DNA from 2 places in the Gudongella oleilytica genome. Region 1 is predicted to be linked to the other one. Evidence: a T-box and tRNA genes for the amino acid it is inferred to sense, from the RefSeq annotation. Region 1 holds a T-box; the other holds one or more tRNA genes.
The links. A T-box is a leader RNA that pairs with one kind of tRNA and senses whether it is charged. The one in region 1 lies ahead of leuS (leucine--tRNA ligase), so its partner is inferred to be a tRNA-Leu.

Region 1 (15,743 bases):
TTCTCCTGGTCGTATTCCGGCCATGTTGTCTGGAACAGATATCCTGGCAGGCCTGCGATCTCCCACAGCTCCTCTGTTATATGTGGAGCAACAGGATTCAACAGTATGAGGAATGTCTGGAAGTCCTTTTTGTTAAGCCTTCCAAAGTCATTGAATTCGTTTAAAAGACTCATCATTGCAGCAATTCCAGTATTGAATTTTAGGTTTTCGAAGTCCTCGGAAACCTTCTTGATAGTCTTGTGGATGCTGGATTCAAGCTCAGGAGTGTAGGAATTCCCTTCTGTCAGTATCTCCTGAAGTCTCCATACCCTGTCGAGGAACCTCCTGCAGCCCTTCACACCATTATCGGACCATGGAACGGCTTTTTCAAAATCTCCGATAAACATCTCATAGGTTCTTAGCGTATCAGCTCCATAATCCCTTACTATATCATCGGGATTAACTACATTTCCTCTTGATTTTGACATTTTTTCATTGTTGTCGCCAAGGATCATACCGTGCGATGTCCTCTTTGCATATGGCTCAGGCATTGGAACCACACCGATATCGTAGAGGAACTTGTGCCAGAATCTTGAGTATAGAAGGTGAAGGGTTGTATGCTCCATGCCTCCGTTGTACCAGTCTATTGGCGACCAGTATTCAAGTGTTTCCTTGGAAGCCAGTTGATCATGGTTGTCCGGATCCATGTATCTTAGGAAGTACCAGGATGAACCTGCCCATTGAGGCATGGTGTCAGTTTCTCTGTGAGCCGGTCCTCCGCATTTGGGGCAAGTGGTGTGTACCCATTCATGGATCGCAGCAAGAGGTGATTCCCCGGTATCAGTCGGCTCATAGTTTTCAACCTCAGGAAGCTTTAGCGGAAGCTCAGACTCAGGAATAGGAACCCAGCCGCATTCGTCGCAGTGTACCAATGGGATCGGCTCGCCCCAGTATCTTTGTCTCGAGAATACCCAGTCCCTAAGCTTGTAGTTTACCTTTCTCTCTCCGAGACCTTCCTTCTCGATCCAGTCAAGCATCGTTCTGATTGCATCCTTTACCTCCATGTCATTTATGAAACCGGAGTTAACAAGGATCCCTGAGTCGGTATCAGTGTAGGCCTCCTTTGTGATGTCGCCGCCTTTTATTACATCGATGATGGGCAGATTGAACTTTGTAGCAAACTCCCAGTCTCTCTGATCGTGGCCAGGTACTGCCATTATTGCCCCTGTACCATAGGTCATTAGAACGTAGTCTGATACCCAAAGAGGTATCTCCTTACCAGTTGCTGGATTTATTGCTGACAAGCCTCTAAGCTCGACACCGGTCTTTTCCTTTACAAGCTCTGTCCTTTCAAAGTCTGATTTCTTTGAAACATCTGCCCTGTATGCCTCCACCAGGTCGATGTTTTCTATTCTGTCTCTGTATTTATCGATCAATGGGTGCTCAGGAGCTATTACCATGTAGGTTGCCCCAAAAAGAGTGTCCGGTCTGGTCGTAAAAATCCTTAGTACGTCATCTCCGCCGACGATCCTGAAGTCCAGTTCTGCTCCCTCAGACCTTCCTATCCAGTTGATCTGCTGGATCTTAACTCTATCAATATAATCGACAGTATCCAGGTCATTGATAAGCCTTTCCGCATATTCGGTAATTTTAAGCATCCATTGGTTTTTGACGCGTCTGATGACTTCGCTTCCGCAACGTTCACATACTCCTCCCACTACCTCTTCGTTGGCGAGACCGACCTTGCAGGAGGTACAGAAGTTTATTGGCATTTCCTGTTTGTATGCCAATCCTTTTTCAAACAGCTTAAGGAATATCCACTGAGTCCATTTGTAGTAATTTGGGTCTGTTGTGTTTACCTCTCTGGACCAGTCGAAGGAGAAGCCTATTGATTTTAGCTGTCCCTTAAACCTGGCAATGTTTTGCTCTGTGACGATCCTTGGATGGATCTTGTTCTTTATTGCGAAGTTCTCAGTTGGAAGTCCGAAGGCATCCCAGCCCATTGGAAAAAGTACATTGTAGCCCTGGTATCTTCTCTTTCTTGATACGATGTCAAGGGCAGTGTATGGTCTCGGGTGACCTACGTGGAGTCCATTTGATGATGGATACGGGAACTCCACAAGAGCATAGAACTTCGGCTTCTCACTGTTGTTCTCGGCTCTATAGCATTGGTGCTCATCCCATATATCCTGCCATTTCTTTTCGATGGACTTTGGGGTGTAGTCTTTCATTTACATTACCTCCTCAATTTACAAAAAATAAAACCTCTCGCCCTGTTAGAGACGAAAGGTTAATTCCGCGGTACCACTCTTTTTGATAATCCCACTCGATGCCTGTAACGTAGGCGTTCCGTCCCCGGCTTACACAGGGGATCCTCCCGGACGAGTTCAGCAATTCTCTCTGCAGCCTTCCACCAGCCGGCTGCTCTCTAAAAGAGGCTCCTTGCTTAATATTTCCGTTCATCGATGTTGTAATTTAGCTAAAATTATAGCAAATGCCAAGCCTTTAAGCAAGACATATTTAACCGGGCTAATCTTAGAACTCCGCCGAGTTGACTGTTCTTGGGAATGGGATAACGTCTCTTATGTTTGACATTCCTGTGATGTACATAATTGCTCTCTCAAAGCCAAGTCCATAGCCTGCGTGCTTTGTTCCGCCGTATTTTCTAAGCTCCAGATACCACCAGTAGTCCTCCGGGTCCATTCCATTGTCGATTATCTTTTGAGTGAGGACGTCGAGTCTCTCCTCTCTCTGGCTTCCGCCAATTATCTCTCCGACTCCGGGCACCAGAAGGTCCATGGCAGCTACGGTCCTGTTGTCCTCGTTTACCCTCATATAAAAGGCCTTGATCTCCTTGGGGTAGTTGATTACGAATACAGGCTTTTGGAATATCTTCTCCGTTATATATCTTTCATGCTCTGTTTGAAGGTCAATTCCCCATTCCACTGGATACTGAAATTCCTCGCCTGATTTTTTCAGAAGCTCCACTGCTTCAGTATAGGTTACGACACCGAACTCGGAGTTTACTATCGACTTTAGTCTTTCGATTATCCCCTTGCTTACGAAGCTGTCGAAAAACTCCATTTCCTCAGGAGCATTTTCTAATACATAGTTCACAATATACTTAAACATATCCTCAGCAAGCTTCATGTTGTCTGTAAGGTCTGCGAAGGCAATCTCAGGCTCTATCATCCAGAACTCAGCGGCATGTCTTGCGGTGTTTGAGTTTTCAGCCCGGAAGGTAGGTCCAAAGGTGTATGTATTCTTGAAGGCAAGAGCAAACACTTCTGCTTCAAGCTGCCCGCTGACTGTAAGATTTGTCTCCTTTCCGAAGAAGTCCTTTGAAAAGTCAACTTTCCCGTCCTCCGTCCTTGGAGGGTTCAGCATATCAAGGGTACTTACCCTGAACATTTCTCCTGCACCCTCTGCGTCCGAAGCGGTGATTATAGGAGTGTGGGCATATACGAAGCCTCTCTCCTGGAAGAACTTGTGGATGGCAAAGGCAAGGATCGACCTTACTCTGAAAACGGCGCTGTAGGTGTTAGTCCTTGGTCTTAGGTGCGCTATGGTTCTCAGGTATTCAAGTGTGTGACGCTTCTTTTGAATGGGATACTCGCTGTCGCTCATTCCCTCAAGTTCAATCGATGACGCCTTGACCTCGAATGGCTGCTTAGCCTCAGGAGTTTCCACGAGAGTGCCTGACACCCTTATTGCTGAGTAGATAGGCAATTTCTCTATATCCTTGAAATTTGTTAAGGTATCGTCATAAACAATTTGCAGATTCTTAAAAAATGTTCCATCGTTAAGTTCTATGAAGCCAAAGGCTTTTGAGGATCTGGATGTTCTGATCCATCCCTCCAGGATGATCTCCTTGTCAAGGTAGTCCTTATAGCCTCTGTAAATGTCTTTTATAGACAAACTCATTGTATCCCTCCTAAGTAATGTGAGCCATCGGTAGCCATCGGGGACGGTCCCTTTTGGCTGTAATTGTGTGGATTTATATGCATTTCCTGCCAAAAGGGACCGTCCCCGATGGCTTATTCTTTTTCCAAGCCCTGACCTGAGGGCTTGTAGTATATTTTATCCTCGAAGCCTTCCGGCAGATAGGTCTGCTCCACATAATGCCCCGGGTAGTCGTGAGGATAAAGGTATCCTTTCCCATGCCCCAGCTTTTCGGCTCCCCCATAATGGGCATCCCTGAGGTGACCTGGCACTCTGCCTATCTCGAGGTTCCTGACATCATCCATTGCCTTGTCTATAGCTACTATTGCACTGTTGCTTTTCGGTGCATTGGCAACATATAATGCAGCCTGGGAAAGGATTATCCTTCCCTCCGGCATCCCTATGGCGTGGACTGCCTGCAATGCTGCAACCGCAACCTGGAGTGCCATAGGGTCGGCATTACCCACATCCTCGGAGGCTGCTATTACGATCCTCCTTGCGATAAATATGGGGTCTTCGCCTGCATTTATCATCTTGGCAAGGTAGTAGGATACGGCCTGTGGGTCAGAGCCTCTCATGCTCTTTATAAATGCTGAGATGGTGTCGTAGTGTTCGTCCCCGCCCTTGTCGTATCTTGCTGATTTGACCTGGATAGAGTCCCTTATGCCATCAAGGTCTATTGTCCTCAATCCATTTTTATCTGGCTCGGTGGATAATACTCCGATTTCAAGTGAATTAAGAACGATTCTACCATCACCCTGTGCTATGGTCAATAGATAATCCAGTGCCTCATCCTCCAGATGGACATTATAATCCCCCAGTCCTCTTTCCTTATCCGTAAGGGCTTTATCCACAAGAAGCCTCAGATCTTCTCTTTCAAGTGAGTTGAGGACTATGACCATAGCTCTTGACAGAAGAGCTTTGTTAACCTCAAAGTAAGGATTTTCAGTGGTTGCACCAATAAGGATGATTATGCCTCGCTCTACAAATGGCAGCAGAGCGTCCTGCTGAGACTTATTGAACCTGTGGATCTCATCAACGAAAAGGATAGTCTTTTTGCCAGTCATTTTTAGGCTTTCCTCGGCTCTTGCTACCACCTCACGAATATCCTTGACTCCGGCTGTTACGGCTGAAAGCTTTTCAAATCTCATCTTTGTCTGGTTGGCGATTATCATTGCAAGTGTCGTCTTGCCTGTACCCGGTGGCCCGAAGAAGATCATGGAATTTATCCTGTCAGCCTTTATGGCTCTTCGTAAAAACTTACCCTCTCCAAGCACATGATCCTGTCCTACAAAATCATCCAGATCCTGAGGTCTCATCCTGTCTGCAAGCGGTGCTGACTTTTTTAGTTTTTCCTCCATAGATATAGAAAACAAATCCATTTGATCACCCTCATAGGTTGGTGTTACCATTATACCACATCAAAAGACAGTCAAGAAGCCGTGAAATTACACAAGATATAAAATTTCCGGTCAAATTCTCATTTGACCGGAAATCATTTTGTTAAATATAGTACTTTTCTACGAACTCAGAGGTCATCAGACGAAGTATGCTGACGTAGTGCATGTTGAATCTCACTACATCGCCTACCTTGTAATCGGTTTCGGAATCAGAGCCGTCGACTATAAGATGATCTGAGCTTCCACCAAGAACGATCAATCCATTGTCCTCTGGTTTCAGTGTACCAATGTCAAGATCCTGCTTGCCAACTGCACATAGAAGTCTTTTTCTTACTCCTCTGTCAACAAAGGTTGGAACCTGTCCGAATGCATCTCTGCCGATTTCCTCTGTCGGGACTGAAGGCTTTTCCTTGACCTCTATTATCTCAGCCTCAAGTACGAAGGCTGTGGGGTCCGTTCCCTCCATTTGATTGCCGTATGCTGATTCTGTCCCTATTACAAATACCTCCCCAAGCCTTAGATGGTTTATGCCTTCAGGGAATTCTCCCTCCAGCATATATACTGAACTTGAGTTTCCACCTGATACTATCTCAAGTGGAAGGCCATAATCATTTCTTACTCTCTCGGCCAGGTCTGTCAGTCTTTTCAGGATCTTCTGATTTGGTATTACTCCGCCGTAGCAGGTCAGGTTTACACCAAGACCAGAAATTTTTATCCATCTAAGTTTTAACATCTCTTCTATTGCTTTGAGGAGTTCATCTTCCTTGAAGTAGCCTTCTCTCAGGTCACCAAGATCAGCCATGATGATAATGTTGTGTTTCTTGTTGTTTTTTTCAGCTGCTTTATCAAGAGCCTTTACTGTCTCAAGCTCGGAGTTAAGGGAATAATCTGCGTACCTTACCAGCTCTTCAGCCTCAGATATCATCGGCAGCCTCAGCATTATTTTAGGAAGCGGGAAATCCTTCATCCTCTTAAGGTTTTGAAGCCTTGAGTCTGCCAGAAAATCGACGCCGCCATCAATATATGCCTTAACCAGCTCAGGCTGTGCGCAGAATACCTTTGTTACTCCTGCCACGGTAACGCCCCTGGACTTAGCCAGGTTAGTTATTTTTCTTACGTTGTTCTCTACTTTTTTTGTGTCTACTACTATTCTTGGATAAGCCATCCTGACCTCCTATCTCAAACCCATGCTTTTTAGCATAAGGTCAAGGGCGATCTCGGGGTATTTCTTGCTCATTACACCCAGAGATGCCATGATATAGTGATTATCTATCAAAATTTCAGCCTCTTTATTAGGCAACAGATCTGTTCCGTTGTTTGAATGAGGTATGTTCTTAAGGATATCAAGTCTTCCAGGCAGTCTGGTCAGAGCTCCCCCTGTTCCTACGATATACTTAACTCCAGTGAGGTCCTTACCTTCGGCTATGGTCTTCTTGCCACTTGGTCCATAGAGATTCTTAAGTCTTCCACCGTGTCTTTTTATTGCAGTGATGGCAGCATGCTCTGTCAGAACCTCCACAAAGCGCTTTTCAAGCTCTGATACAGGAATCGGTTTATGGTGCTCTATAAGATTTTGGAAAGCTGGTTCATCCAGTTCCAGTTCCTTCATCAGAACGTCTTCGCCTACCATGGCGACAATATTCCTCATATTCACGTATACGCCAAGGTCACCCTCTACAGTTCTCTTTGCCTTTGGCTCAGGGCTAAGGATGATCCTTGCGATCTCTTCGCTGTCCTCTGTCACTGAATGGACGTCTGTCGTTGCCCCACCCACATCTATGGTTACCAGGTCGCCTATCTCATTGTATAAAAGCTGACTGGCCTCCATTACCGCTCCAGGTGTTGGCATTATATTTCCTGTTACAAGCTCTCTTATATGCTCCATCCCCGGTGCATGTATGATGTGCCTTTCAAATACATCCTGTATGACCCTTCTTGTCGGCTCGATATTTAGCTCATCGATCTTTGGATAAACATTCTCTACGAGGTAAAGCTCGTCTCCCGATTCCTCGAAAATATCCTTTACATCGTCCTGATTCTCGATGTTTCCAGCATAAATCACAGGAATACTAAGTTTCAGCTCTGCTATCAGCTCACTGTTGTGCAGGGCAGTTTCCCTTTCGCCGTAGTCTACACCTCCGGCTATAAGGATAATATTGGGATTGATTTCCTTTATTTTTCGAAGATCTGACTTCCTGAGCTTTCCTGCTGTTACGAACTTGATGTTTGCACCTGCACCAAGAGCTGCTTCCTTTGCCGCTCTCACCGTCATATCATAGACAAGACCGTGTACCGTCATCCTAAGACCACCCGCAGCAGAGCTGGTGGCTATTAGTTCACCATACTCCACAGAGTCCACTTTTAGATTTCTGCACAGATCGTCTATTGCTTCCTTTAGTCCAATATTCACATCCCCCTGAAGGACAGAGGTTGCCCCCTGCCCTTGTCCGAGGAATTCCGGATTTGTGGATATATTATGAAAGGCGTTTACTACAGTTGTCGTGCTGCCTATCTCGGCAACGAGAAGATCAATCTTCATTGGTCATTTCACGTCTCTTCTTCACCAGGAATGTGGCTACATGTGAGCCCTTGGTACCTCTCCCGAAGCCTGCATCCATTCCATGAGCCACTGCAAGCTCATTGGATACCTGAGTTCCACCGGAGATAAACATCATTTTGTCTCTAACGCCCTTCTCTATTGCGTAGTCATGAAGCTTCTGCATGTTCTTGTAGTGTATGTCGTCATGGGAGATGATCGTTGAAGTCAATACAGCATCAGCATTCATCTCTATGGCAGCATCGACAAGCTTCTCAACTGCTACTGAGGTACCGAGTATGTGACACTCTATACCATATTTCTCGATTCCGCCGTGTTTAATATCAATGATTTCCCTTATGCCTACTGAATGCTCATCCTCTCCGACGGTTGCTGCCACTACCTTCATCGGCTTTGCAGCTATGTCCTTTCTAAGCTCATCCTCAGACAGCTCCTCAGGCTTGGGAGGAATTACAAGGGTAGTGGTATCGATAGTCATGTTAAGTCTTCCCTTGATCTCTACTCTGGTTCCCTCTGCCTCCTGCATGATCTCCTTGTGGATGACCTCGCAGTCGGTAAGATTCATCTTCTTTGCGAATTCAAGAGCTGCGAATTCTGCTGTTCTTATATCTGTTGGAAGGAACATTGTAAGGTGGACGATCCCGTCTCCCCTCCACTCCATTTCCGGTTTGATCTTTGTAGTTCCAACTAACTCCTTGACCTCTTCAAGTCTTACGTTCACGTTATCTGTCTCATCAAGCTCATCGATATAGATTATCTTTGAGGGATCCTCGAAGGTTCCGCCGCCGATAAGCTTTGATGGCTCAGAAACAAATTCCTCACCGTATTGAGCTACATTATTGTATCCGAAGTGTGCAGTTACAGGAGCCATATAGTCAGAATCTCTTTCGAACACTGTCCCTGCTCCGACGCCAGCATCGATCTTTCTAATTATCCCATCGCCATTTCTCTCCGGGTATTGTCCGGAGTCAACGAAAAATCCTGCCTGAACTGCCTCGAAGTAACCACCTATTTCAAGCATCTCTTCCATAAAGAGAACTGCTCTTTCCTTAAGTTCTCTCACCTTGCCTCCTAACTCCTTGCTGTCCTTCTTAAGCTCTATCATCGACATCAAGCCGTCCATGCCATTGAAGGCTTGCTTTGCAGTATCTATTGCTTCGATGTTGTATATATGCCAGGGAACGTTTCTTCCTTCGTCAGGAGTTATGGTAGACTGAATATCAGCCGATGTCAGTTGTGAGATCAAAAGATTCAGTACATGGGTAACAGTTGCCTCTCTTGTGGAGGATTCCATGTACTTGGTATTCATCTGTGCTCTCATTCTGTATTCTTTGAAGAGATCTCTCAACGCTACTGCATATGGGAGGTCAAGTCTCATACTTGGAGCTGGCGGAGCTGTTGGAGGTACTGTAGAAAGGCAAATATTTCCCTTCTTCATTCCAACCTTTACTGAGAATATGGAGTTGATTGCATGCTGAACCATAAGCTCAGGCATTACCTTCCATGCTTCTCTCGCAGTTGCATTGGCATTGTGAGCTCCGTCGATCTGAGCTATATCTGCCCAGGTCATTACCTTTTTAGCCTCAGCAGCATCCACGAAGGAACGGATCATATTTATGTTTCTGTAAAGAACGTTGTATTGTGGGTCCTGATGAGCTCCGTTTACGCCTTCCTCAGCAAACATTACAGCGATCTCCGGACCAGCTACGCCCGATACGTATGAGTGGTAGTTTATGGGCCTTCCTACTTCTTCCTCAATAAGGTCAAGTGCCTTTCTCTGAGCCCTTACCTGCTTTCTGCTTATGGGAATACCGCCTACTCCCTGTGGTGTTCCCTCAATAAGGCTTTCAAAGTGTGACTGGCCAGCAGTACGAATAACCATAATGTGGTCAGCTCCATGCCATGCAGCCATTCTCATTCTTCTGATGTCATCCTCAAACCTTCCTGATGCGATCTCGGTAGTGATTACAGGCTGCGGCTGTGGGTCTATGGAGTCAAAGTACTTTGCTGCCGGGAGCGGTTGGCTTTGCTTCAGGCTCTCTGAGGAATCGTAGTATTCAAATTTACCTATTTGCCTCTTTTCACCTACGCCCTCTCTCCAGTGCCAGCCTCTTCTCTTAGGCCTGTAGCTTTCCAGGTCCTTTAAAAGCTCTTTTATGTCCAATTTTTGATTAGGTTTCAATTCCATTATTTCGCACCTCCGTTAAACAGTGGTTTGACCTCATCCCAGGAAGCTCCGTCAACCAGCATAAGACCAGCTTCTCTGATACCGATGTTCTTTGCCTTGGCGAGCTTATAGACTATGTGTCCTGCACCTTTGCCAATGAGTCCCCTGTCTATTGCATTGTCGACGATACCCTTTGCCTCTACGCTTGAAAAGCCCATTCTAAGAAGCACACTTCTCTCAATGGATGGACTGGTATTCTTATATCCCAGTTCTATTATCGGATCAACAAGCTTTTCAGCCAACTCCCAAAATCTCGCCTCAAGCTGCTCGTCAGAGAGATCGGCAAGATGTTTTCTCCTGTCCTGAAAATCGTCTGCTCTTTTCATTATTTCGCCTCCGTTTCAACTTCGATATCTAATTCAGCTAATACAGCTCTTACGAATCCTTCATTCGACTTGGTGTCAGCGATCAGGAATGCAAGATCCTCAGCTGTTGCCTTATTTACATTATAATTGGTTATGCAGTTTCTTATATAAGACTTCCTGGTTTTTTCAAGATCAAGCTCTTCTATGCAAAGGTATCCGGGATCCTTTGGAAGAATTATGTTCTTTCCCGGGATCTCCTGGCTGGGATCGCCAATAAGGATCTCTATGCCATTCTCCTTGGCAAATGTAAGCTGGGGAAGGATATGCTTTCCTGCTCCTGTGTATTCTGTTTCCTGAACTACTACTATCTGGTCCTGTTCAAGCTCCTGTGCTACCTTAAAGGCTGCTGCCAAAGCAGTGTTCCCTGCAGGTCCTCTTTCCAGACCTTCCACCTGAGCCAACAACTCTGTCATATAGAATACGGAGCCCTGATTGACAGTAACGTATCTGTCGATATATCTAAGAGGTCTTGCTGCCGATCTTGGAACGTCTGACCTGTCCGGCCAGGTTGCAAATGGTATACCAAATCCTGTGTGCCCAGTTGTAAAGGATTTCTTGTTGAATTGAGTGTCGCTGGCCATATGAAGACCTGCAAGGCTTACTGATGCGCCAACTATTTCTGTATCAAGTGCGCCAGCCTTTATAAGCCCGCGGGCTGTACCTGTAAGATTGCCGCCGCCTGCATTGGTGATAACCACAACATCGGGGTCTCTCCCTTCCTGCTCTCTGAACTGCATTGAAAGCTCGTAGCCAAGAGTCTCAACTCCAGCTATGCCAAATGGAGTGTATAGCGATGCATTGAAGTATCCTGTATCCTCCAGCAGCAAAAGGAAGGAATAGAAAAGCTCAGGCCCAACTGAAAGCTGAACTACCTCTGCTCCATACGCCTCACATGCTCTTGCCTTTTCAATGATCTCAGGCTGTCCTACTCCTCTGGAGTCGTAGCATTCCTGAACTATGATGCACTTTAAGCCTCTCATGGCAGCCTGGGATGCAACCGCTGCTCCGTAGTTTCCTGACGTAGCTGCAATAACTCCCTTATAGCCGAGTCTTTGCGCGTGATAAACTGCTGTTGCAGCTCTTCTTGCCTTAAAGCTTCCTGAAGGGTTGCTTGCCTCATCCTTTATAAATATTCTTGCTCCCTTTCCAGGTTCTGCATACTTCCTAGCCAGCTTGGTTATATTTCTTAGTTCATATAAAGGTGTATTCCCTACTGATGTCTGCTTTTGGATCTCCTCGATCTCCTTCAGACTGTATCCGGTTTCCTTCATCATTCTCTCGTAATCGAAGGATATAGAGCCTGATTCAAATATCTCATAGTCGATTCCAACTGATTTCTTCATTATTTCCTGTTTTCTTGCCATTACAGCGCTGAAGCTTCTATCATTACTCATTATCTGCACCTTCTTCCAACAGTTCTCTGGCTTGTCTGCCAATATACAATAGCTCTGGAACAGCCTTACCGTAGTCATGATCCCAGTATGGATTTATTTCAATTAGGGTGCCCTCTACCTTTCTTCCGATATAGGTCTCTATTTCAACCAAATCTCCCTTATTGGCTGTTTCATTCATCAGGAAGCCCTTATCCCACATCTCAAGAGGTACGCTTTGTGTGTCCTCAGGTATATTTGGAGCTCGTTCTCCAACGTTCAGGATCGTTTTGTGGATCCTTACCCAGTCTCCTCTTTTTGCATCCATTATAATCATCCTTTCTATCTCGTCTTTGCATGGAAGGATGAGTAGGCCAAAAACCTACTCATCCCAGCAATCTTCTATTATAATTAGTCTTCAATAAGGTCTCTCATGTCTCCCATGATAGCTCTTGGAACCGGCAGATCAAGCATTGTCTTAAGACCTGGCCTTGCATTGATGATATGAGGGATCATGTTTACGCACATAGCTATTGTTCCGATTCCTCCCGGAACCTCTGGAGAGTTCACCAAATTGATGTTTGGAGTTCCTTTTATTATTACATAGTCTCCAGTTTGTACTCCAACTTGCTCTGGCTCGATTTGCTGCGGGTGATCCATTTCTATCTTCAGTTCCCCATCGACATAGCCAAAGCCCTTCATGGCACAGCCTGCTACATTCCCAGCCTTTGCAAAGCCATATGGAGATTTTCTGTCTACGTCAGTCATTATCGGCTCCATTGAAGTAGTTACCTTCTCTACCTTCCAGCCAATAGCATCAGCGACCATGTGGATGGACTCGTGGAAGCCTACGTGACCTGAAAGATGGCCTGTCCTTACGCCTTCCTCGAACTCTTCTTTGGTGATACCAATGCCCTGCTCTTCCATAACTGCAGGTCCAAATGGTGAAAGACTGTTTACTCTTCTTGCCAGTATGTGATCAACTTCTTCGCAGCATCCCGTCATTGTTACTACCAGAAGGTCCATAATAAGTCCAGGATTGATACCTGTCCCGATTATTGATACTCCGTTTGCCTTGGCTATCTCGTCAAGCTTCTTGGCTTCTTCAGGTGATTGTGCCATTGGATAGGCCATTTCTTCAGCTGAGGATACGACATTTATTTTTTTCTCAAGAATAAATTTCAGTCTCTCAAAAGCTGTCTTTGTAAAGGAGTCAGTTGCCGCAAGAACAACGTCCGCTGCGCCTTCCTTGATAACGTCTTCGGGAGTTCCAATTATTACATCAGGTCTGTCTCCTCTTTCGGTTTTGATGAAATCGTACATGCTCTTGCCAACCTTTGAGCCTCTTCCAACAACTCCTACTATTTCAACACCCTTTTTCTTAAGCAGCATGTCAGCCATTCCGCTTCCCATTGCTCCTAGTCCCCAAATTATTACCTTTACATTTTCTTTTCTCATAAGACACCTCCATAAGTATTTACTACTTCCAACGGTATATACTTATGCAAGTCCCGTGCCAACTATCAATCAATAAGAAATTCCAACATTTAAGCGTATTATTATCAATAAGGTCCCGTAAAATTGTTGTTAATAAAATAAAAAACGCAAATATTTTTGCGTTTTAATGCATAATATTTTGCGTTTAATCTTTCCTGAGCTTATATTGAAGGGTTTGACGCTTTATTCCAAGATGTCTGGCAGTGTTTGAAATGTTGTGGTCGTATCGCTTCATTATTTCCTGAATTATTGATCTTTCGACATCCTCAAGTATTTCAGGCAGAGTTTCCTCTGGAAGTCTCCCTGACAGATTTGCTGTCAATGGCTTTCCCTTCGGTATGAAGCTGGATGTAATAAAATTCTCTCTGTTAAGGACCTTATCCCTTGAGGAAACCATATTCATGGCACCCTCGATGAAGTTTTCCAGTTCCCTGATGTTCCCCGGCCAGCTGTAGTTTCTGAAGTCCTCCATCACTTCCTCTGAGACCTTGTCTATGTTTTTATTTAGCAGTTCATTGTATTTCTGAATAAAAAACTTTATTAGAAGCTTGAGATCATCCAGTCTGTCCCTGAGAGGAGGTATATGTATATTGATTACACTGAGTCTGTAGTAAAGGTCTCGTCTTAGGGTCCCATTTTCAAGGCTAACCTTCGGATCCTCATTTGTTGTAGCAATTATTCTTACATCCACAGGGATGTCTCTAATTCCGCCTATCCTTCTTATATAGCCCTCCTGAAGAACCCTTAAAAGTTTTGCCTGGAGTGGCAAGCTCATGGAATTTATCTCATCCAGCAAAAGAGTCCCGCCATTTGCCTGTTCAAAAATTCCCTCTCTTTCAATCGCCCCGGTAAATCCCCCTTTCTCTGTTCCGAAGAGTATCCCTTCGAGAAGCGAGTCAGGTATTGCTGCACAGTTTTGAGCTATGAAGGTGTTGCCCTTGCGTACTCCGTGATTGTGGATGCTTTGGGCGAACATTTCCTTGCCTGTGCCTGTCTCTCCAAAGATAAGTACACTTGAAGCTGTTTCACTGGCTCTCTCAGCTATTTCCTTGGCAATTGAAAGGCTTCTGTTGTTCCCAATTATACTTGTAAAGTTATACTTTCTTATTTGAGGAGTTTTTTTCGTCTCCTGCTTCGTTTGTTTCAGCTCCTGCTGCAGTTCTAAAAGCTGATCTGATAGCTTTCTAAGATTTGTTACATCCTGGGCGATCTCCATTGCACCAATTACATGACCATCAGATATCAATGGAAGAGTGGAGCTGATCGTGGTGATAGAATGACCCCGATAATTGAAGTATGTCTGTGTGCTGTTAATTATGGGTTCTCCGGAGTTCATAACCTTGATCAGGGTAGAAGTATATTCGTTTAGGCTGGGGAAAATGTCCAAAATGTCCCTGTCCATGACCTGGAAGATCTCCAGGCCTTCAAGCTCAGCCATAGCTTCATTGTAGACAATGGTTTTTCTTTCCTTGTCTATTACATGGATCCCAATATTCCCATGCCGCAAAATATTTTGCACCAATAGCTCATTCAGGTCTGCTTTCTTCATTATAAGTCACCTCTATTTGCTTTCATCAAGTATTTTTTTCAACTCCTCCATGAAGGAGTTGACATCCTTGAACTGTCTGTAGACCGAAGCAAATCTTACATAGGCTACTTCGTCCACGTCCTTGAGCTTATTCATCACCATCTCACCTATTTCAACAGAGGTTACCTCATTTTCAAGGGAGTTGAACAAGTTTTTCTCTATGTCGTCCACTATTCTTTCGATTGTGGACATAGATACAGGTCTTTTCTCGCAAGCCTTGATTATTCCGTTCATAAGCTTGTTTCTGTCGTAGGTCTGTCTGTTTCCATCCTTCTTTACTACGATTATAGGAAGTTCCTCGATTTTTTCATAAGTAGTAAATCTTTTGCCGCAGCCCATGCATTCCCTTCTTCTTCTGATAGCCTGTCCCTCATCGGTGGGCCTTGAGTCGACTACCTTTGATTCGGGAAACTCACAGTAAGGACATTTCATGTCAAACCCTCCCAATTAATCGAGTAGGGGAAAATTAATTCCCCTCTCACACCACCGTACGTGCCGTTCGGCATACGGCGGTTCAATTCAAATAATAATCCAAACAACTAATGAGACCTCGCTTTGCGAGGATTTCTTTTGATATTTTACGTAAACCTGTGGTTTTAGCCACTGCCTGGTAATGGTTGTTAAACCCTACCGACTGTCTTACCATCCATTCCGGAGCACCGAGTTTTCTTAAGCCCCACATTCTCTTCTGACTGGTTTTCCACTGCTTCCATATCACGATACGGATTCTTGTACGCAAGTGTCCATCTATTCGTATCATATTAGTCTTCATTTTACCTATTCGAAAGTAGTTTATCCAGCCTCTGATTACCCAATTG
Region 2 (15,743 bases), 130 kb from region 1:
TTCTGATACATGGGCTGATGTAAACAAGTCCAAATACCTTCTTAAGTCTATTGGTTGCTATTTCTTCGTAGCCTTCAAGTCCTTCGATATAAATTTTCCCCTGCTCTTTGTAAATGGATATATCGACGAGGCCCTCCAAGGCACGCCTGATATTCTTAATCAGCTTGTCCTCAAAATACTTTCTGTTCAAACCCTTGAGAACAACCTCTCCCAGGCTGACACTTAAAACCCTGTCCAACTGATCATCTCCTCATTATACTTCTGATTTCAACTGCTGCATTTGTTATCTCTCTGGCCGCGATGCGAATGTCATCCTCAGTGTTTTCATGAGAAAAGCTTATTCTCAGTGTTCCCTCAATACATTTATCATCCAGGCCAATTGCTTCAAGAACATGGCTTTTACTCTTACCTTTTGAGGAACACGCGGAAGTGGTTGACACGTAAATATCCTTATCCTCCAGGCTATGAACCATTATTTCTCCCCGGGTCCACGGGATTGAAACATTCAATATATATGGAGAAAATAATGGATTTACAGGTGAATTGATCTTTATTTCCGGAATGCCTTCAATTAGAAGCTCTATCATCAATGATTTTAGATTATTGACATGGGCAAACTCTCGAGCACTGTCTTTAGAAACAAATGACAAGGCTGTGGAAAGTCCCACAATGCCCGGGACATTTTCAGTTCCTGATCGTAAGCCTCTTTCCTGATTTCCACCGAAAAGCAAGGGAGGTAGGTTAACCTTAGAGTTCAGATACAGTCCCCCTATACCCTTTGGTCCATGAAGTTTGTGACCACTGAATGCATAGCTGTCAACGCCCCATGCTTTTAAAGACAATGGCAGCTTCGCAAATGATTGCACTCCATCAAGATGAAAATGAGGCTTTGATTTTTCAGTGCTTAGTGCTTTCCCAATTTCCTCAATATCCTGGATGATGCCTACCTCGTTATTGACATGTATCACTGTAACAAGTATAGTATCATCTCTCAGTGACTCCTTCAATTCGCCGATGTCTATCTTTCCAAGATGATCATTTCTGAGCCATGTTATTTCGAATCCTTTTTTTTCCAGGTACTTTAGTGTGTTCATAACAGCTGGGTGTTCTATTGATGTGGTTACAATATGTTTCCCCTTGCTGGATTTAATACTTGCTATTCCCTGGACCACAATATTGTTGCTCTCAGTACCGCCGGATGTAAAGTATATTTCACTTTCTTGAACCTTCAGAAAATCGGCAGTACGATTTCTCGCTTCCTTCACAAGCTTTTCTGCTCTTAGGCCGAGTCTGTGAAGTGAGGATGGGTTACCAAACTCCTCGGCCATTGTCCTTTCTACTGCAGCAACGACTTCAGGTCTGGGACGGGTAGTTGCACAATTATCAAGATAAATCAATGTCTCACCTCTTAATAACCCAAGTCTTCATTGACCAGATAAATAACTATCTTCCCAACGCCACCAGGCTTTTTATTGATAACAGTTTCAACATTGCAAATTCTTTGAGGAGAATCGCAGTCGCTGCATACACCAGTGTAAACGCATGGCGTTGTAAGGTTAAGCCTTTTTGCATTCATAGGTGCCGCAGTGTGTTCTATTCTATAAATAGCATCCCCGTAATTTCTCACTATTTTGTTTTTACCCGCTACTATATATACTCTCTCATGGCCATAGAACATAGATGAAACCCTATTTCCAGTTCCGTCTTTGTTAACCAGCTTTCCATCCTCAGTAACTGCATTCGTGCTTGTTATGTAAACCTTCGAGCTGGCTGCATCTCTTAGTGCAGCACCCTTATCCTCGGCTTTCCAGTGCCAATATACAGTGTTCCCTCTTTCAGATAAATGATCATATATCTTCATATCCTGAAGAGTAATGGAACCTCCCAACCCAACGGGCTCATCAACTTTGATATCTTCCATCAATGCAGACACAGCCTCTTCTTTTGTATCAAAAACCCTCACATCAAAACCATTCTTTTGCAAAGCTCTGACAGCTTTATCCATGATATCGCTCCTTCCATTTACTTCACCTTATCATTATATCCAATATTTTCCCCATTTTAAACTGTTTTCTGGATTATTGATAATAAATATCAATATGCCGTTGCATCAATTCATCATATTTGCTATAATCTATATGAGGTTATCCCCCTGGTAACCTCAAGTAAGATCTCTATTCCCAATACCCCTTTTGAACGGTTTTGTTCCATCCTGTGTAAATGGGATGAAAGACTCCAAATGCGGAGTCTTCTTTTTTTATCTAATTCATGATACTATTTAATTGGGGACTTTATTCTATAGGCTTATCAAAATTGTAAATGGTAATGTGGAGGATATGATGAAGCACAAGCTCGCCATGATTTTTACAGGTGGAACAATAGCTATGAAGATAGATCCAGATCTCCATGCAGCTATACCAGCACTGAATGCGGATGAGATCCTTGGGATGATTAAAAATGTCAGAGACTTGACTGATCTGGAGATTATAAATTTCTCAAATCTGCCAAGTCCTCATATTACTCCAGATATAATGATGGAGCTCTATAAAAAAACCAAGGAGCTTTCCGAGAACGAATCTATAACAGGAATAATAATAACCCATGGTACTGATACTCTTGAAGAAACAGCTTATCTTCTTGACCTTCTACTTGATACGCCAAAGCCGGTTATAATTGTAGGAGCAATGAGAAATTTCTCAGAGCTCGGATATGACGGCTCAAGCAACCTTGCAGCAGCAATATGTACAGCTCTTTCTCCCAAGTCAAGGGACAAGGGTGTTCTGGTAGTTATGAATAATGAAGTGAACGCAGCAAGCCAGGTTACAAAGACAAATACCTTGTCCCTGGATACCTTCAAATCTCCGGAATTTGGGCCTCTTGGTATCGTAGATAATGATGAAGTTATTTATTACAGAAACATGCCCGACAGACAAAGGATACAAACAGATAAGATTGAGAAAAAAGTAGCTCTGATAAAAGCTGTACCGGGACTTGGTTCAGATATCTTCAGTTTTTATATCCAGTCTGGTTATAAGGGTATAGTGATTGAGGGTCTTGGCAGAGGTAATGTACCCCCACAGATGATAAGCGGGATAAAGCAAGCAATAATCGCTTCTATCCCTGTCGTTCTTGTATCGAGATGCAATACCGGGAGGGTCTTGTATACCTATGGGTATGAAGGTGGAGGTAAGCATTTAAGAGATATGGGGGTCATATTTGGAGGGAATCTTCCTGGACAAAAAGCTAGAATCAAACTAATGCTCTTACTTGGAATGACCAATGATATGGATAAAATCAGAGAGCTATTCGAGACTACAATCTGACATTTTTTCTCGAGAATACAACAACGCCTCAGACTAATAAAATAGCTGAGGCGGTAAAATTGTTAGCTATTTTTCGTTGTTCAGGAACGCAGATGCATCCTTTGACACCTGCAATATAATTTCAGTCCACTTGAGTTTATTTGCTTCAGTAAACCTGGTATGAGGTCCAGATATCGAAATGCATGCCAATACTTCACCGTTGGCTCCAAATACGGGAGCTGCCACACATGACACATCATCATCTCTTTCCTCTACGTCAAAACCATAGCCCTTTTCTCTTATCTCCTTCAATTCATTGAAAAGCTGCTTCTTTGTGGTAATAGTATTATCGGTGAATTTAGTCATTACATAGCCCTTGAGGATCTCGTCCCTTTTGATTTCATCCATATAAGCAAGAAATATCTTCCCGGATGCTGTGCAATGTAATGGTGCAGTAGCTCCTGTTTTTGTAAACATTTTTATTAGTTTGTCACTTTCCTCCTGCGCAATGTAAACAATTGATTTCCTATCCAGAACTGTAAGATTGGCCGTCTCTCCTGTTTCTTTCTTAAGCCTCACCAGGAATTGTCTCAGTGCTGTACCAAGATTGTTCTGGCTAAATGCCTTCATACCCAGCTGCCACAATTTCAGGCTAAGCTGATATTTTTTAGTCCTCTCGTTCTGCGTGATAAAGTTTGACTCTTTAAGGGTATTCAGCAAATGATAGGTTGCGCTAACCCCATAGCCTAAACCCTCGCTGATTTCAGTCGCACCCATTTCGTGCTCGCTTTCAGCAATATAATTTATTATCTCTATGGCTTTTATAACTGAACCTATGGTTTTCCTCTGTTTAGTCTCTATTTCCAAATTAGCTTCCTCCCGATTATATGATATAATTATTGTATACTATTTTTCCTATCAGTAAAAGCAATATTTGCATCCCAAAACATAAGGAGCTATGATTTATGAAAATACTTAAGATGCCCATCAGTCCTAATCCAGGAGAATATCCATTTATCGACCTTAAGAAGCTTTTGATCCTGGACATTGAAACCACAGGACTTTCAAGCAAATATAACTGGATATATCTTATAGGTCTTGCCTACTATGACACAGAAAGTAAGGAATGGTTTATAGAGCAGCTATTTGCTGAAAACTCTTCAGAAGAAAAAGATATACTTTTAGCCCTTCTACCTTATGTGAATGCAAGATCCCTTGTCGTCACCTATAACGGGGATGCCTTTGATATTCCTTTTATAAAGGCTAGAATGGATAAGAATCGTATCTCTATGCCTCCTATAGAATCTTTGGATCTCTTTAAGCTGCTTAAGAACAACAGTATCTTTTTCAACCTTCCAAATCTTAAGCTGAGAACAGTTGAAGAGAACTTAGGAATTTTTCGCAAGGATCAGTATACAGGTAAAGAATGTATTGATTTCTACAAAGAATTCACAGAAACCGGCTCTTCTTATTTAAGAGAAATCATATTAAGACATAACCATGATGATCTATGCTCTATGCCTGGTTTGCTAAGTCTGATACGGATCATTCATGATAGTAAAAAAGTAAGTATCTTGGACAATGACCATATAATAGATCTCCATATCGTTGAGCTTGGAATTACTGGAGAGATGTTGACCATAAATGGTAGCTATACCTCTGATTATAATATGCCTATACGCTTTTATGCACAAGGATGGTCAATCGACCTAAGAGATGACAATACTTTTACTATATCCTATGAGCTAATCTATGCAACAAATGAAAATGAGCTTGAGGTTGCTCTGATCGATATAAGCAATCTGGAATTCACTGAAGAATGCTTCTCAAATATGGATATGAGTATACCAAGCGGATATGTGATAGTATCATCTGGGAAAAATCTGAATATCGGCAATATCAAAACACTGATCAGAGAGCATCTATTATCTATATTGGTTTAAAACAGAAAAACTCATCATTCGATGAGTTTTTCTCTTTGGTGGGCCTTCAGGGACTCGAACCCCGGACCTACCGGTTATGAGCCGGGCGCTCTAACCGACTGAGCTAAAGGCCCATTTATCAAATTAATGACAAATGGTGGTGGACCTGGGTGGACTCGAACCACCGACCTCACGCTTATCAGGCGTGCGCTCTAACCGCCTGAGCTACAAGTCCTTGTTAAATAAAATGGCAGGGGCGGAAGGAATCGAACCCTCATCGACGGTTTTGGAGACCGCTGTTATACCGTTTAACTACGCCCCTGTATTAAAATAATTCACAAATCAATCCATCAAACTCATCATAAGATGTTTTGAAAAATTGCAGCTTGTGAATAGATGGGATGGTGCCCAGAGCCGGAATCGAACCAGCGACACGTGGATTTTCAGTCCACTGCTCTACCGACTGAGCTATCTGGGCAGGTAACTACAAATTTGTAGTTGGTGGGCCTTCAGGGACTCGAACCCCGGACCTACCGGTTATGAGCCGGGCGCTCTAACCGACTGAGCTAAAGGCCCCCATCTTATGGCGGAGAAGGAGGGATTTGAACCCTCGCGCCCCTTATCAGGACCTACTCCCTTAGCAGGGGAGCCTCTTCAGCCACTTGAGTACTTCTCCTTTTGGCGGAGAGGGTGGGATTCGAACCCACGTGGGCCGCAAAGCCCTAACGGTTTTCAAGACCGCCCCGTTATGACCGCTTCGGTACCTCTCCAAATGGTGATCCATCCGCGACTCGAACGCGGGACACCCTGATTAAAAGTCAGGTGCTCTACCGACTGAGCTAATGGATCATATTATATTATTGGTAAAAAAATATACTGCATGCAGTATAGGTTAACTAGTTAAAAATGGCTGGGGTGACAGGACTCGAACCTGTGGAATGCTAGAGTCAAAGTCTAGTGCCTTACCGACTTGGCTACACCCCAACACTATGGTGCACCTAGGAGGATTCGAACCCCCGGCACACGGATTAGAAGTCCGTTGCTCTATCCTACTGAGCTATAGGTGCATGTTTATAAACTTTTAGATTTTGGTGGAGCGGGTGAAGGGAATCGAACCCTCGCAACCAGCTTGGAAGGCTGGGGCTCTACCACTGAGCTACACCCGCATATTTATTAAGTTTATTTGGTGGAGGAGAGTGGATTTGAACCACTGAAAGCTTAGCTAACGGATTTACAGTCCGTCCCCTTTGGCCACTCGGGAACTCCTCCATATCTATTCCCTTGCTATGCATCAATCCTAAAGGACACCTAACGATTTCCTATGGAGTACTTCAATGGAGCTGGCGAGAGGAATTGAACCCCCAACCTACTGATTACAAGTCAGTTGCTCTGCCGATTGAGCTACGCCAGCTTAAGCAATTGACAATTACATAATTGACAGTTGACAATTAAATAATTATCCTTAAAATATTTGTTATGTTTCAATTGTCAATTGTCAATTGTACACTGTCAATTGAAAATTGGCGACCTGGAAGGGACTCGAACCCTCGACCTCCAGCGTGACAGGCTGGCATTCTAACCAACTGAACTACCAGGCCAATGATAGTTATAATTCACAATTCTAAATTCACAGTTCACAATTATTTCAGAATACCCTGTGATTTTGTGACAGAAGGTGATTTTTTAATTGTGCATTGTGCATTATAAATTGTTCATTGATGTAAGTGGTGGGCACAACAGGGCTCGAACCTGTGACCCCCTGCTTGTAAGGCAGGTGCTCTCCCAACTGAGCTATGCGCCCACTAATGGTGACCCTACCGGGACTCGAACCCGGGTTACCGCCGTGAAAGGGCGGTGTCTTAACCGCTTGACCATAGGGCCTATATTTTTAGTTAAAATGTGGTAGCGGCGAACGGATTTGAACCGCTGACACTGCGGGTATGAACCGCATGCTCTAGCCAACTGAGCTACGCCGCCAAGTTAAATATAATGGTTGCACCAACCTGGCACTCCGCAATTGATTTCCTACGGAGTAAATTATGGTTGCGGGAGCAGGATTTGAACCTACGACCTCCGGGTTATGAGCCCGACGAGCTACCAGACTGCTCCATCCCGCGTCAATTTTTTAACCCTTTTATGCCATAGAGTTATGGTGCCGAGGACCGGAATCGAACCGGTACGACTTTAAGGGTCGCAGGATTTTAAGTCCTGTGCGTCTGCCAGTTCCGCCACCCCGGCATACTCTGGCTCTCAGGGTGGGACTCGAACCCACAACCTACCGGTTAACAGCCGGTTGCTCCGCCATTGAGCTACCTAAGAATAGAGTCGGCTGCGTTTGCCAAATCATAGATTTGGACTGCGCGACATCTGACCTGCTAAAGCTTACTTCCGTTCGCTATGTTAGGTCATTAGTCTGGCAACTTCCTACTCTCCCAGGTCGTTTCCAACCAAGTACCATCGGCGTTAAGAGGCTTAACTTCTGTGTTCGGTATGGGTACAGGTGTCTCCCTCTTGCTATCGTCACCAGACGAAAACTAAATCTTTCTAAGAACAAACATTACTTCTTTCAATTCACAATTCTCAGTTCACAGTTCACAATTACTTGGGTCATTCTCTTGGGTCTTAGACCCTAAATCCTTACTTCCACAATTGTGCATTGTGCATTGGTTTAGGTCAAGTCCTCGACATATTAGTATCTCTTAGCTTCAAGCATTGCTGCTCTTTCACCTGAGACCTATCTACCAGGTCGTCTTCCTGGTGTCTTACTCACTTCCGTGATGGGAAATCTCATCTTGAGGGGGGCTTCGTGCTTAGATGCCTTCAGCACTTATCCCGTCCAAACTTAGCTACTCAGCCATGCCTTTGGCAAGACAACTGATTCACCATAGGTTTGTCCATCCCGGTCCTCTCGTACTAAGGACAGCTCCTCTCAAATTTCCTGCGCCCACGACGGATAGGGACCGAACTGTCTCACGACGTTCTGAACCCAGCTCGCGTGCCTCTTTAATGGGCGAACAGCCCAACCCTTGGGACCTACTTCAGCCCCAGGATGAGACGAGCCGACATCGAGGTGCCAAACACCCCCGTCGATGTGGACTCTTGGGGGGTATAAGCCTGTTATCCCCGGGGTAGCTTTTATCCGTTGAGCGATGGCCCTTCCACGCGGTACCACCGGATCACTAAGTCCAACTTTCGTTCCTGCTCCACTTGTTGGTGTCGCAGTCAAGCTTCCTTCTGCCTTTACACTCTTCGCACGATTTCCGACCGTGCTGAGGAAACCTTTGAGCGCCTCCGTTACTTTTTAGGAGGCGACCGCCCCAGTCAAACTGCCCAACTGACAGTGTCCCCACACCGGTTTCACGGTGCCAGGTTAGAATTTCAGCATCACAAGAGTGGTATCCCAAGGACGGCTCCACAAATACTGGCGCACTTGCTTCTATGCCTCCCACCTATCCTGTACATGCAATGCCAAAATCCAATGTCAGCCTGCAGTAAAGCTCCACGGGGTCTTTCCGTCCTGTCGCGGGTAACTCGCATCTTCACGAGTACTACAATTTCACCGGATCCTTTGTTGAGACAGTGCCCAAATCGTTACACCTTTCGTGCGGGTCGGAACTTACCCGACAAGGAATTTCGCTACCTTAGGACCGTTATAGTTACGGCCGCCGTTTACTGGGGCTTAAGTTCACACCTTCGAGTTTCCTCTAAGCATTCCCCTTAACCTTCCAGCACCGGGCAGGTGTCACCCCCTATACTTCGTCTTTCGACTTAGCAGAGAGTTGTGTTTTTGGTAAACAGTCGCTTGGGCCTTTTCACTGCGGCCATCCAAAGCTTATATATCGTATGATATCCACTCCAAATGGCACCCCTTCTCCCGAAGTTACGGGGCTATTTTGCCGAGTTCCTTAACAAAGGTTCTTCCGCTCGTCTTAGGATTCTCTCCTCACCTACCTGTGTCGGTTTGCGGTACGGGTGAAAATATTCTCGATAGTGGCTTTTCTTGGCAGTGTGGAGTCTGCAGCTTCTCTACTTGTTTTTCGATCCCCATCACACCTCAGGATCATTAAGAAAACGGATTTGCCTGTCTTCTCTCCCTACGTGCTTAGACGTGCTCTTCCAACCGCACGCTCTGCATATCCTCCTGCGTCCCCACTTCTCTGTTAACGAATACCTCCAGTACAGGAATCATAACCTGTTGTCCATCACCTACGCTTTTCAGCCTTGGCTTAGGTCCCGACTTACCCTGAGTGGACGAGCCTTCCTCAGGAAACCTTAGGTTTTCGACGGGTGAGATTCTCACTCACCTTTCGCTACTTATGCCAGCATTCTCTCTTGTGTAATGTCCAGCGCTCCTTTCGGTACACCTTCGTCCCTTACACAATGCTCCTCTACCGATGTATTTATACATCCCACAGCTTCGGTATCTGATTTTAGCCCCGGAAATCTTCGGCGCAAGGTCTCTCGACCAGTGAGCTATTACGCACTCTTTAAATGTATGGCTGCTTCTAAGCCAACATCCTGGTTGTCTGTGAAACCTCACATCCTTTACCACTTAATCAGTATTTTGGGACCTTAGCTGGTGATCTGGGCTCTTTCCCTTTTGACTATGAAGCTTATCCCCCACAGTCTGACTCCCAAGCTTATGAGTATGGCATTCGGAGTTTGATAGGTTTTGGTAACACTATGTGCCCCTAGACCATTCAGTGCTCTACCTCCATCTCATCCATTCTTGAGGCTAGCCCTAAAGCTATTTCGAGGAGAACCAGCTATCTCCGAGTTCGATTGGCTTTTCACCCCTATCCACAGGTCATCCCATAGCTTTTAAACGCTACCGGGTTCGAGCCTCCATTTTATTTTACTAAAACTTCACTCTGCCCATGGATAGGTCACCCGGTTTCGGGTCTATGACATGCAACTATATCCGCCCTGTTAAGACTCGGTTTCCCTACGGCTCCGTAACTTAATTACTTAACCTCGCTGCATATCATAACTCGCTGGCCCGTTCTACAAAAAGTACGCGGTCACACTTTTAACGTGCTTCCACTGCTTGTAAGCATAGGGTTTCAGGTTCTATTTCACTCCCCTCCCGGGGTTCTTTTCGCCTTTCCCTCACGGTACTGTTCACTATCGGTCACCAAGTAGTATTTAGCCTTGGGAGGTGGGCCTCCCTGCTTCCCACGGGATTTCTCGTGTCCCGTGGTACTCTGGAGCACAGCCTGTGAATCTTCCATTTCGTCTACAGGGCTATCACCTTGTTTCGCAAAGCTTCCCAGCTTTCTTCGACTATGGATCATTCATTCCTTTGCTGTGTCCTCAACCCCTGATAAATCAGGTTTGGGCTCTTTCCATTTCGCTCGCCGCTACTTTGAAAATCGATGTTTCTTTCTCTTCCTCAGGGTACTTAGATGTTTCAGTTCCCCTGGTCTACCTCTCATGACTTATTTTATTGGGTCATGAGTACTTGAGGGTTGCTCAAGTGGGTTCCCCCATTCGGATATCTACGGATCGACGTCTATTTGCGACTCCCCGTAGCATTTCGGTGCTTATCCCGTCCTTCTTCGGCTCTTGGTGCCAAGGCATTCGCCCTATGCTCTTAATAACTTGACCTATTTCATGTTTGTTCTTCTTCTTAGATTTAGTTTTCAATGTTCAGTTGAGACAATTCACAGTTCACAGTTCACAGTTCACAGTTATCAGGGTCATTCTCTTAAGTCTAAACCTAAGATCCTTCGCTTTCGCTCAGGATGACTTCTTTTAATTGTGCATTGTGCATTGTTCATCGTGCATTGGATCTCTTGGTGGAGATGAGGAGGATCGAACTCCTGACCCCCTGCTTGCAAGGCAGGTGCTCTCCCAGCTGAGCTACACCCCCGTAATCAATTAATACCCTGTCAATGAAATATGTCAAAATCATAGATTTTGGATATTTCTATTGCTGGGCACTACGCAATTGACAATTGACAATGAACAATTTTGTTCAAAGGCCAGTTTGCCTCTGGCTTGCCAAGTTAATTTAATTCACTATTCACATTTCACAATTGTGCATTGTGATTTGTGCATTGTGAATTATATATAACAAACAGTGCGAGATACTTATCCTGAAATCTTCCTTAGAAAGGAGGTGATCCAGCCGCACCTTCCGATACGGCTACCTTGTTACGACTTCACCCCAGTCATTGCCCCTACCTTCGACAGCTGCCTCCATTACTGGTTAGCTCACTGGCTTCGGGTATTGACAACTCCCATGGTGTGACGGGCGGTGTGTACAAGACCCGGGAACGCATTCACCGCGGCATTCTGATCCGCGATTACTAGCAACTCCGACTTCATGCAGGCGAGTTGCAGCCTGCAATCCGAACTGGGATCGGCTTTTAGAGATTTGCTTGCCATCGCTGACTTGCTTCTCGTTGTACCGACCATTGTAGCACGTGTGTAGCCCAGGACATAAAGGGCATGATGATTTGACGTCATCCCCACCTTCCTCCGATTTGTCATCGGCAGTCTCTTTAGAGTGCCCAACTTAATGATGGCAACTAAAGACAAGGGTTGCGCTCGTTGCGGGACTTAACCCAACATCTCACGACACGAGCTGACGACAACCATGCACCACCTGTGTCCGCTGTACCCCGAAGGATAAAGATGCATCTCTGCACCGGTCAGCGGCATGTCAAGCCCTGGTAAGGTTCTTCGCGTTGCTTCGAATTAAACCACATGCTCCGCTGCTTGTGCGGGTCCCCGTCAATTCCTTTGAGTTTCATACTTGCGTACGTACTCCCCAGGCGGAGTGCTTAATGCGTTAGCTGCGGCACCGAGGTTTGACCCCCAACACCTAGCACTCATCGTTTACGGCGTGGACTACCAGGGTATCTAATCCTGTTTGCTCCCCACGCTTTCGTTCCTCAGCGTCAGTATAAGTCCAGAAAGTCGCCTTCGCCACTGGTATTCCTCCTAATATCTACGCATTTCACCGCTACACTAGGAATTCCACTTTCCTCTCCTTAACTCAAGTCTGACAGTTTCAAATGCTTACGTAGGTTGAGCCTACGCCTTTCACATCTGACTTATCAGACCGCCTGCGAACCCTTTACGCCCAATAATTCCGGACAACGCTCGCCCCCTACGTATTACCGCGGCTGCTGGCACGTAGTTAGCCGGGGCTTCCTCCTTGGGTACCGTCATTATCTTCCCCAAGGACAGAACTTTACAACCCGAAGGCCTTCATCATTCACGCGGCGTCGCTGCATCAGAGTTTCCTCCATTGTGCAATATTCCCCACTGCTGCCTCCCGTAGGAGTCTGGACCGTGTCTCAGTTCCAGTGTGGCCGTTCACCCTCTCAGGCCGGCTACCTATCGAAGCCTTGGTGAGCCGTTACCTCACCAACTAGCTAATAGGACGCGAGACCATCTTTCACCGCTTATTCGCTTTGACTGATCTACCATGCGGTAATTCAGTTTCATAAGGTATTAATCCCAGTTTCCCGAGGCTATCCCTTTGTGAAAGGCAGGTTTCTCACGCGTTACTCACCCGTCCGCCGCTAAGATGACTCTTCGATCCATCCGAAAACTTCTCTCTGAGTCACTTCGCTCGACTTGCATGTGTTAGGCACGCCGCCAGCGTTCGTCCTGAGCCAGGATCAAACTCTCATTTAATAGTTTGATTTAGCTCATATTATTTGTTCTTAAAAAATTGAAATCTTTGGTTCATTCAAAGCTCTCACACTGTTTAGTTATCTAGGTTCATTCGCCGCCCTCTTGAGGCGACTTGCTTAGTATAGCATCTATACTTAAGCGGTGTCAACAGGTTTTTTTAGGTTTTTTAACGCATCCTCAAATGTAGTGCTGACTTTATAAATGTTACCACCTTTTATCCTCAAAGTCAACGGGTTTTTATAAATAATTAATGTGAAAATGCCTTGTTTTTATGGTGGAGGATGACTCTATTTAGCCATTTCTCTTGAGTACTTGGCAATCATATTTCCCAGTGCAATTGAGTAAAGTTTTGTTTCCTTGTCATCTGCTCTGGAGACTAAAATTACAGGAACTTTTGCTCCCATGATTATGCCGGCCGATTTCCCGCCTGCCAAATATGTTATTGCCTTGCCAATACCGTTACCCATTTCAATATTTGGCACAAGCAGAATATCCGCATCTCCAGCTACTTCCCCGGGAAATCTCTTGACCTGGACCGCTTCTTTTGACAATGCCAGATCCAAAGCCATCGGTCCCTCAACGATCACATCATCTCCAAATCTTCCTTCTTTGCCCAATCTTTCCAACTCAGCAGCATCAACTGTTGCCTGCATTTTGGGGTTTACCTTTTCCTTAGCAGCTAAAACAGCCACCTTTATCTTTTCATTACCCATAGCTCTCGCTACAACTGATGCATTGTCAATAATTTTTGCTTTCTCCTCAACATCGGGATAGAGGTTCATTCCACCATCTGTCAGATAGAGCAGCTTATGGTAAGTGCCGATTTCATAGACCATGACATGGCTTAAGAGGCTGTCTGTTCTTAATCCCCATTCCTTGTTTAACACTGCTTTTAGTAATATTGAAGTATCGACCAAGCCCTTCATTAAATAATCTGCTTCTCCCGCGGATACGAGCCTTACTCCCGTTTCAGCAGCCTCTTCAAGGCTTGAACTCTCAATGAATCTGAAGGTTGATATCTCGAGACCGAGCTTTTCTGCAAAATCGAAGGTCTCCTGCTTTGAACCTATGAGTATAGGGTCGCTTATCCCCATCTCCGCACTTTCTACGACAGCTCCCAGTACGTCTTCATCCTGGCAAGCAACTACAGCAAGCTTCATCTTGTTACCCTTAAGTTCCAGTAACTCATCCAATGATTTTATCATATTGATCCTCCCTTTTCCTTCATGTAGTTTTCCAATGAATACAGCTGTGCTTTTACACCTTCATCTTTGGGATTCAGCTTATGAGCTGTCCTTATATCAAGCAGACCGCTATCAAAGTCGCCAGTGTTGAGCCTTCCAAGACCTCTATTGAAATATAATCTGTAATCTTCTCCACATTTTACCAGACCATCAGTAAAAATTTCTATGGCTGTACCGATATCGCCTTCATTAAAATAGGAAATTCCCAACTCATTATAGGTGTCTGCTACATTATCTTTTAATTCTAATGAGATATTAAGGTACTCTATCGCATTCTCAACATCCCCGTAGCCTCTGTAAGCCAGACCGATCAAATAATTCACATACCAGTTCTTGGATTCTGCTGGTAAAAGCTTCAGAAGATGGTCTAATGCCAGATCATACTTCATGTTATCCATATAGGAAAGTGCCATCTCTATCCTGTAATCAGTTTCTACGGACTCAAGTTGAAGCCTTATTTCTTCCTTCCTAAATTCATCAGGGTCAAGACTTAGTACCTTGTCCCAGGTTAACTTCGCCTTTGCAAATTGATTGTGGTATCTGTAGTGATATCCAAGCTTGTAATATGCTGGATAATACTCAGAGTCCTCTTCAAGGATCTTCTCAAGGATCAAGGTTGATTCTTGCAGAAACTTGATCCCCTTAGATGGGTCTTCTGATTGAAGCATTTCCTCTGCAAGGCGTTCAAGCACAATTGCATAATAGAAATCACCATCATGTGAAGGGATCAATTGTTTTAGTGTCCGAAGATACATCCCGCTAGTAACCAAATCACCATTATCAAGCTCTTCGAGAGCTTTCCTTAGCAGCAGCTTATCAATATCGGGACTGTAGTATTTCAGGATTTTAACATAATCTTTCTTGTGGGGAAAGTTCTCGTCAGCACCCAAAGTATATGATATCCCCTCGACTATCTGATCAACGGATATCTCCTTATCTTCACCCGAATTGCTTAAATCCTTGATCAGTTTCTCAGTAATTACGGGAAGAGGAAGATCAGGATCTAATCCAATAAGAGCAAGTCTTTCACCACTTTTCCCTTTGAGGCTAACAAAACCTACATCCTTAGATTTAATTGAAAAATATTTGTCTGATTCCTTCATTGCTACCTCCTAAAATTTTCGCATGAACTGCCTTTTTCTTCTGGTCGATCCATTAAGCAGTGCAAATAGATGCCCTCTATATAACATCCCGACAGAAATAACCACTCCTGAAGCAATAAGCATAATAAACCACACAATTCCTCCAGAGCCACTTCCTAAAATCTCCGAGCTGAAGATGCCACTTGTGAAAACATATATCAAAAACATAAAAGCAATATTCGGAATCAGCCAATTTAGCCAGTTCTCTTTCATAAATCCAAAAGTATATATAATCGTGTCAAGTGGATCTCTGTCTTTAATGTATATCGCTTCAGGCAATGGATTAAGGAGTAATAATATTATCAAAGGCAGTACCCAATATATTGTGTAAATGATCGTTCCAATGATTCCGGCTAAGAGATTAAGCACCATATTTGATATATAAAATATGAAAAATATTCCATATACCTTCCAAAGGTAATGAGTCAATCCATATCTGGCATCTTTCCACCGAAAACGATTATAGACTATTACATTCCCTAA

Region 2: it encodes a tRNA-Leu, which carries the amino acid that the T-box ahead of leuS (leucine--tRNA ligase) is inferred to sense. The anticodon was not compared.

What each region holds. Positions count from the first base shown of each region.
Region 1 covers NZ_CP035130.1:1,308,106-1,323,848, forward strand. Annotated here, with positions in the region: gene leuS (leucine--tRNA ligase) at 1-2,210, opposite strand, end outside; T-box leader at 2,255-2,451, opposite strand; gene asnS (asparagine--tRNA ligase) at 2,515-3,903, opposite strand; gene EC328_RS06170 (replication-associated recombination protein A) at 4,017-5,303, opposite strand; gene orr (ornithine racemase Orr) at 5,425-6,486, opposite strand; gene EC328_RS06180 (GlmL-related ornithine degradation protein) at 6,496-7,860, opposite strand; gene oraE (D-ornithine 4,5-aminomutase subunit OraE) at 7,850-10,066, opposite strand; gene EC328_RS06190 (ornithine aminomutase subunit alpha) at 10,066-10,431, opposite strand; gene ortB (2-amino-4-oxopentanoate thiolase subunit OrtB) at 10,431-11,864, opposite strand; gene ortA (2-amino-4-oxopentanoate thiolase subunit OrtA) at 11,857-12,168, opposite strand; gene ord (2,4-diaminopentanoate dehydrogenase) at 12,252-13,298, opposite strand; gene EC328_RS06210 (sigma-54 interaction domain-containing protein) at 13,483-14,886, opposite strand; gene nrdR (transcriptional regulator NrdR) at 14,899-15,357, opposite strand; gene ltrA (group II intron reverse transcriptase/maturase) at 15,440-15,743, opposite strand, start outside.
Region 2 covers NZ_CP035130.1:1,440,706-1,456,448, forward strand. Annotated here, with positions in the region: gene thiI (tRNA uracil 4-sulfurtransferase ThiI) at 1-238, opposite strand, end outside; gene EC328_RS06830 (cysteine desulfurase family protein) at 243-1,397, opposite strand; gene EC328_RS06835 (lactate utilization protein) at 1,409-2,005, opposite strand; gene EC328_RS06840 (asparaginase) at 2,340-3,323, shown strand; gene EC328_RS06845 (IclR family transcriptional regulator) at 3,390-4,169, opposite strand; gene EC328_RS06850 (ribonuclease H-like domain-containing protein) at 4,268-5,245, shown strand; tRNA gene EC328_RS06855 (tRNA-Ile) at 5,282-5,358, opposite strand; tRNA gene EC328_RS06860 (tRNA-Ile) at 5,383-5,459, opposite strand; tRNA gene EC328_RS06865 (tRNA-Trp) at 5,473-5,546, opposite strand; tRNA gene EC328_RS06870 (tRNA-Phe) at 5,627-5,702, opposite strand; tRNA gene EC328_RS06875 (tRNA-Ile) at 5,724-5,800, opposite strand; tRNA gene EC328_RS06880 (tRNA-Ser) at 5,809-5,900, opposite strand; tRNA gene EC328_RS06885 (tRNA-Ser) at 5,904-5,994, opposite strand; tRNA gene EC328_RS06890 (tRNA-Lys) at 5,998-6,073, opposite strand; tRNA gene EC328_RS06895 (tRNA-Gln) at 6,132-6,208, opposite strand; tRNA gene EC328_RS06900 (tRNA-Arg) at 6,215-6,291, opposite strand; tRNA gene EC328_RS06905 (tRNA-Gly) at 6,317-6,390, opposite strand; tRNA gene EC328_RS06910 (tRNA-Tyr) at 6,409-6,493, opposite strand; tRNA gene EC328_RS06915 (tRNA-Thr) at 6,560-6,635, opposite strand; tRNA gene EC328_RS06920 (tRNA-Asp) at 6,746-6,822, opposite strand; tRNA gene EC328_RS06925 (tRNA-Val) at 6,950-7,025, opposite strand; tRNA gene EC328_RS06930 (tRNA-Glu) at 7,031-7,105, opposite strand; tRNA gene EC328_RS06935 (tRNA-Met) at 7,125-7,201, opposite strand; tRNA gene EC328_RS06940 (tRNA-Met) at 7,265-7,341, opposite strand; tRNA gene EC328_RS06945 (tRNA-Leu) at 7,375-7,462, opposite strand; tRNA gene EC328_RS06950 (tRNA-Asn) at 7,469-7,543, opposite strand; rRNA gene rrf (5S ribosomal RNA) at 7,636-7,752, opposite strand; rRNA gene EC328_RS06960 (23S ribosomal RNA) at 7,894-10,831, opposite strand; tRNA gene EC328_RS06965 (tRNA-Ala) at 11,021-11,096, opposite strand; rRNA gene EC328_RS06970 (16S ribosomal RNA) at 11,339-12,874, opposite strand; gene EC328_RS06975 (bifunctional enoyl-CoA hydratase/phosphate acetyltransferase) at 13,162-14,079, opposite strand; gene EC328_RS06980 (tetratricopeptide repeat protein) at 14,076-15,221, opposite strand; gene EC328_RS06985 (hypothetical protein) at 15,231-15,743, opposite strand, start outside.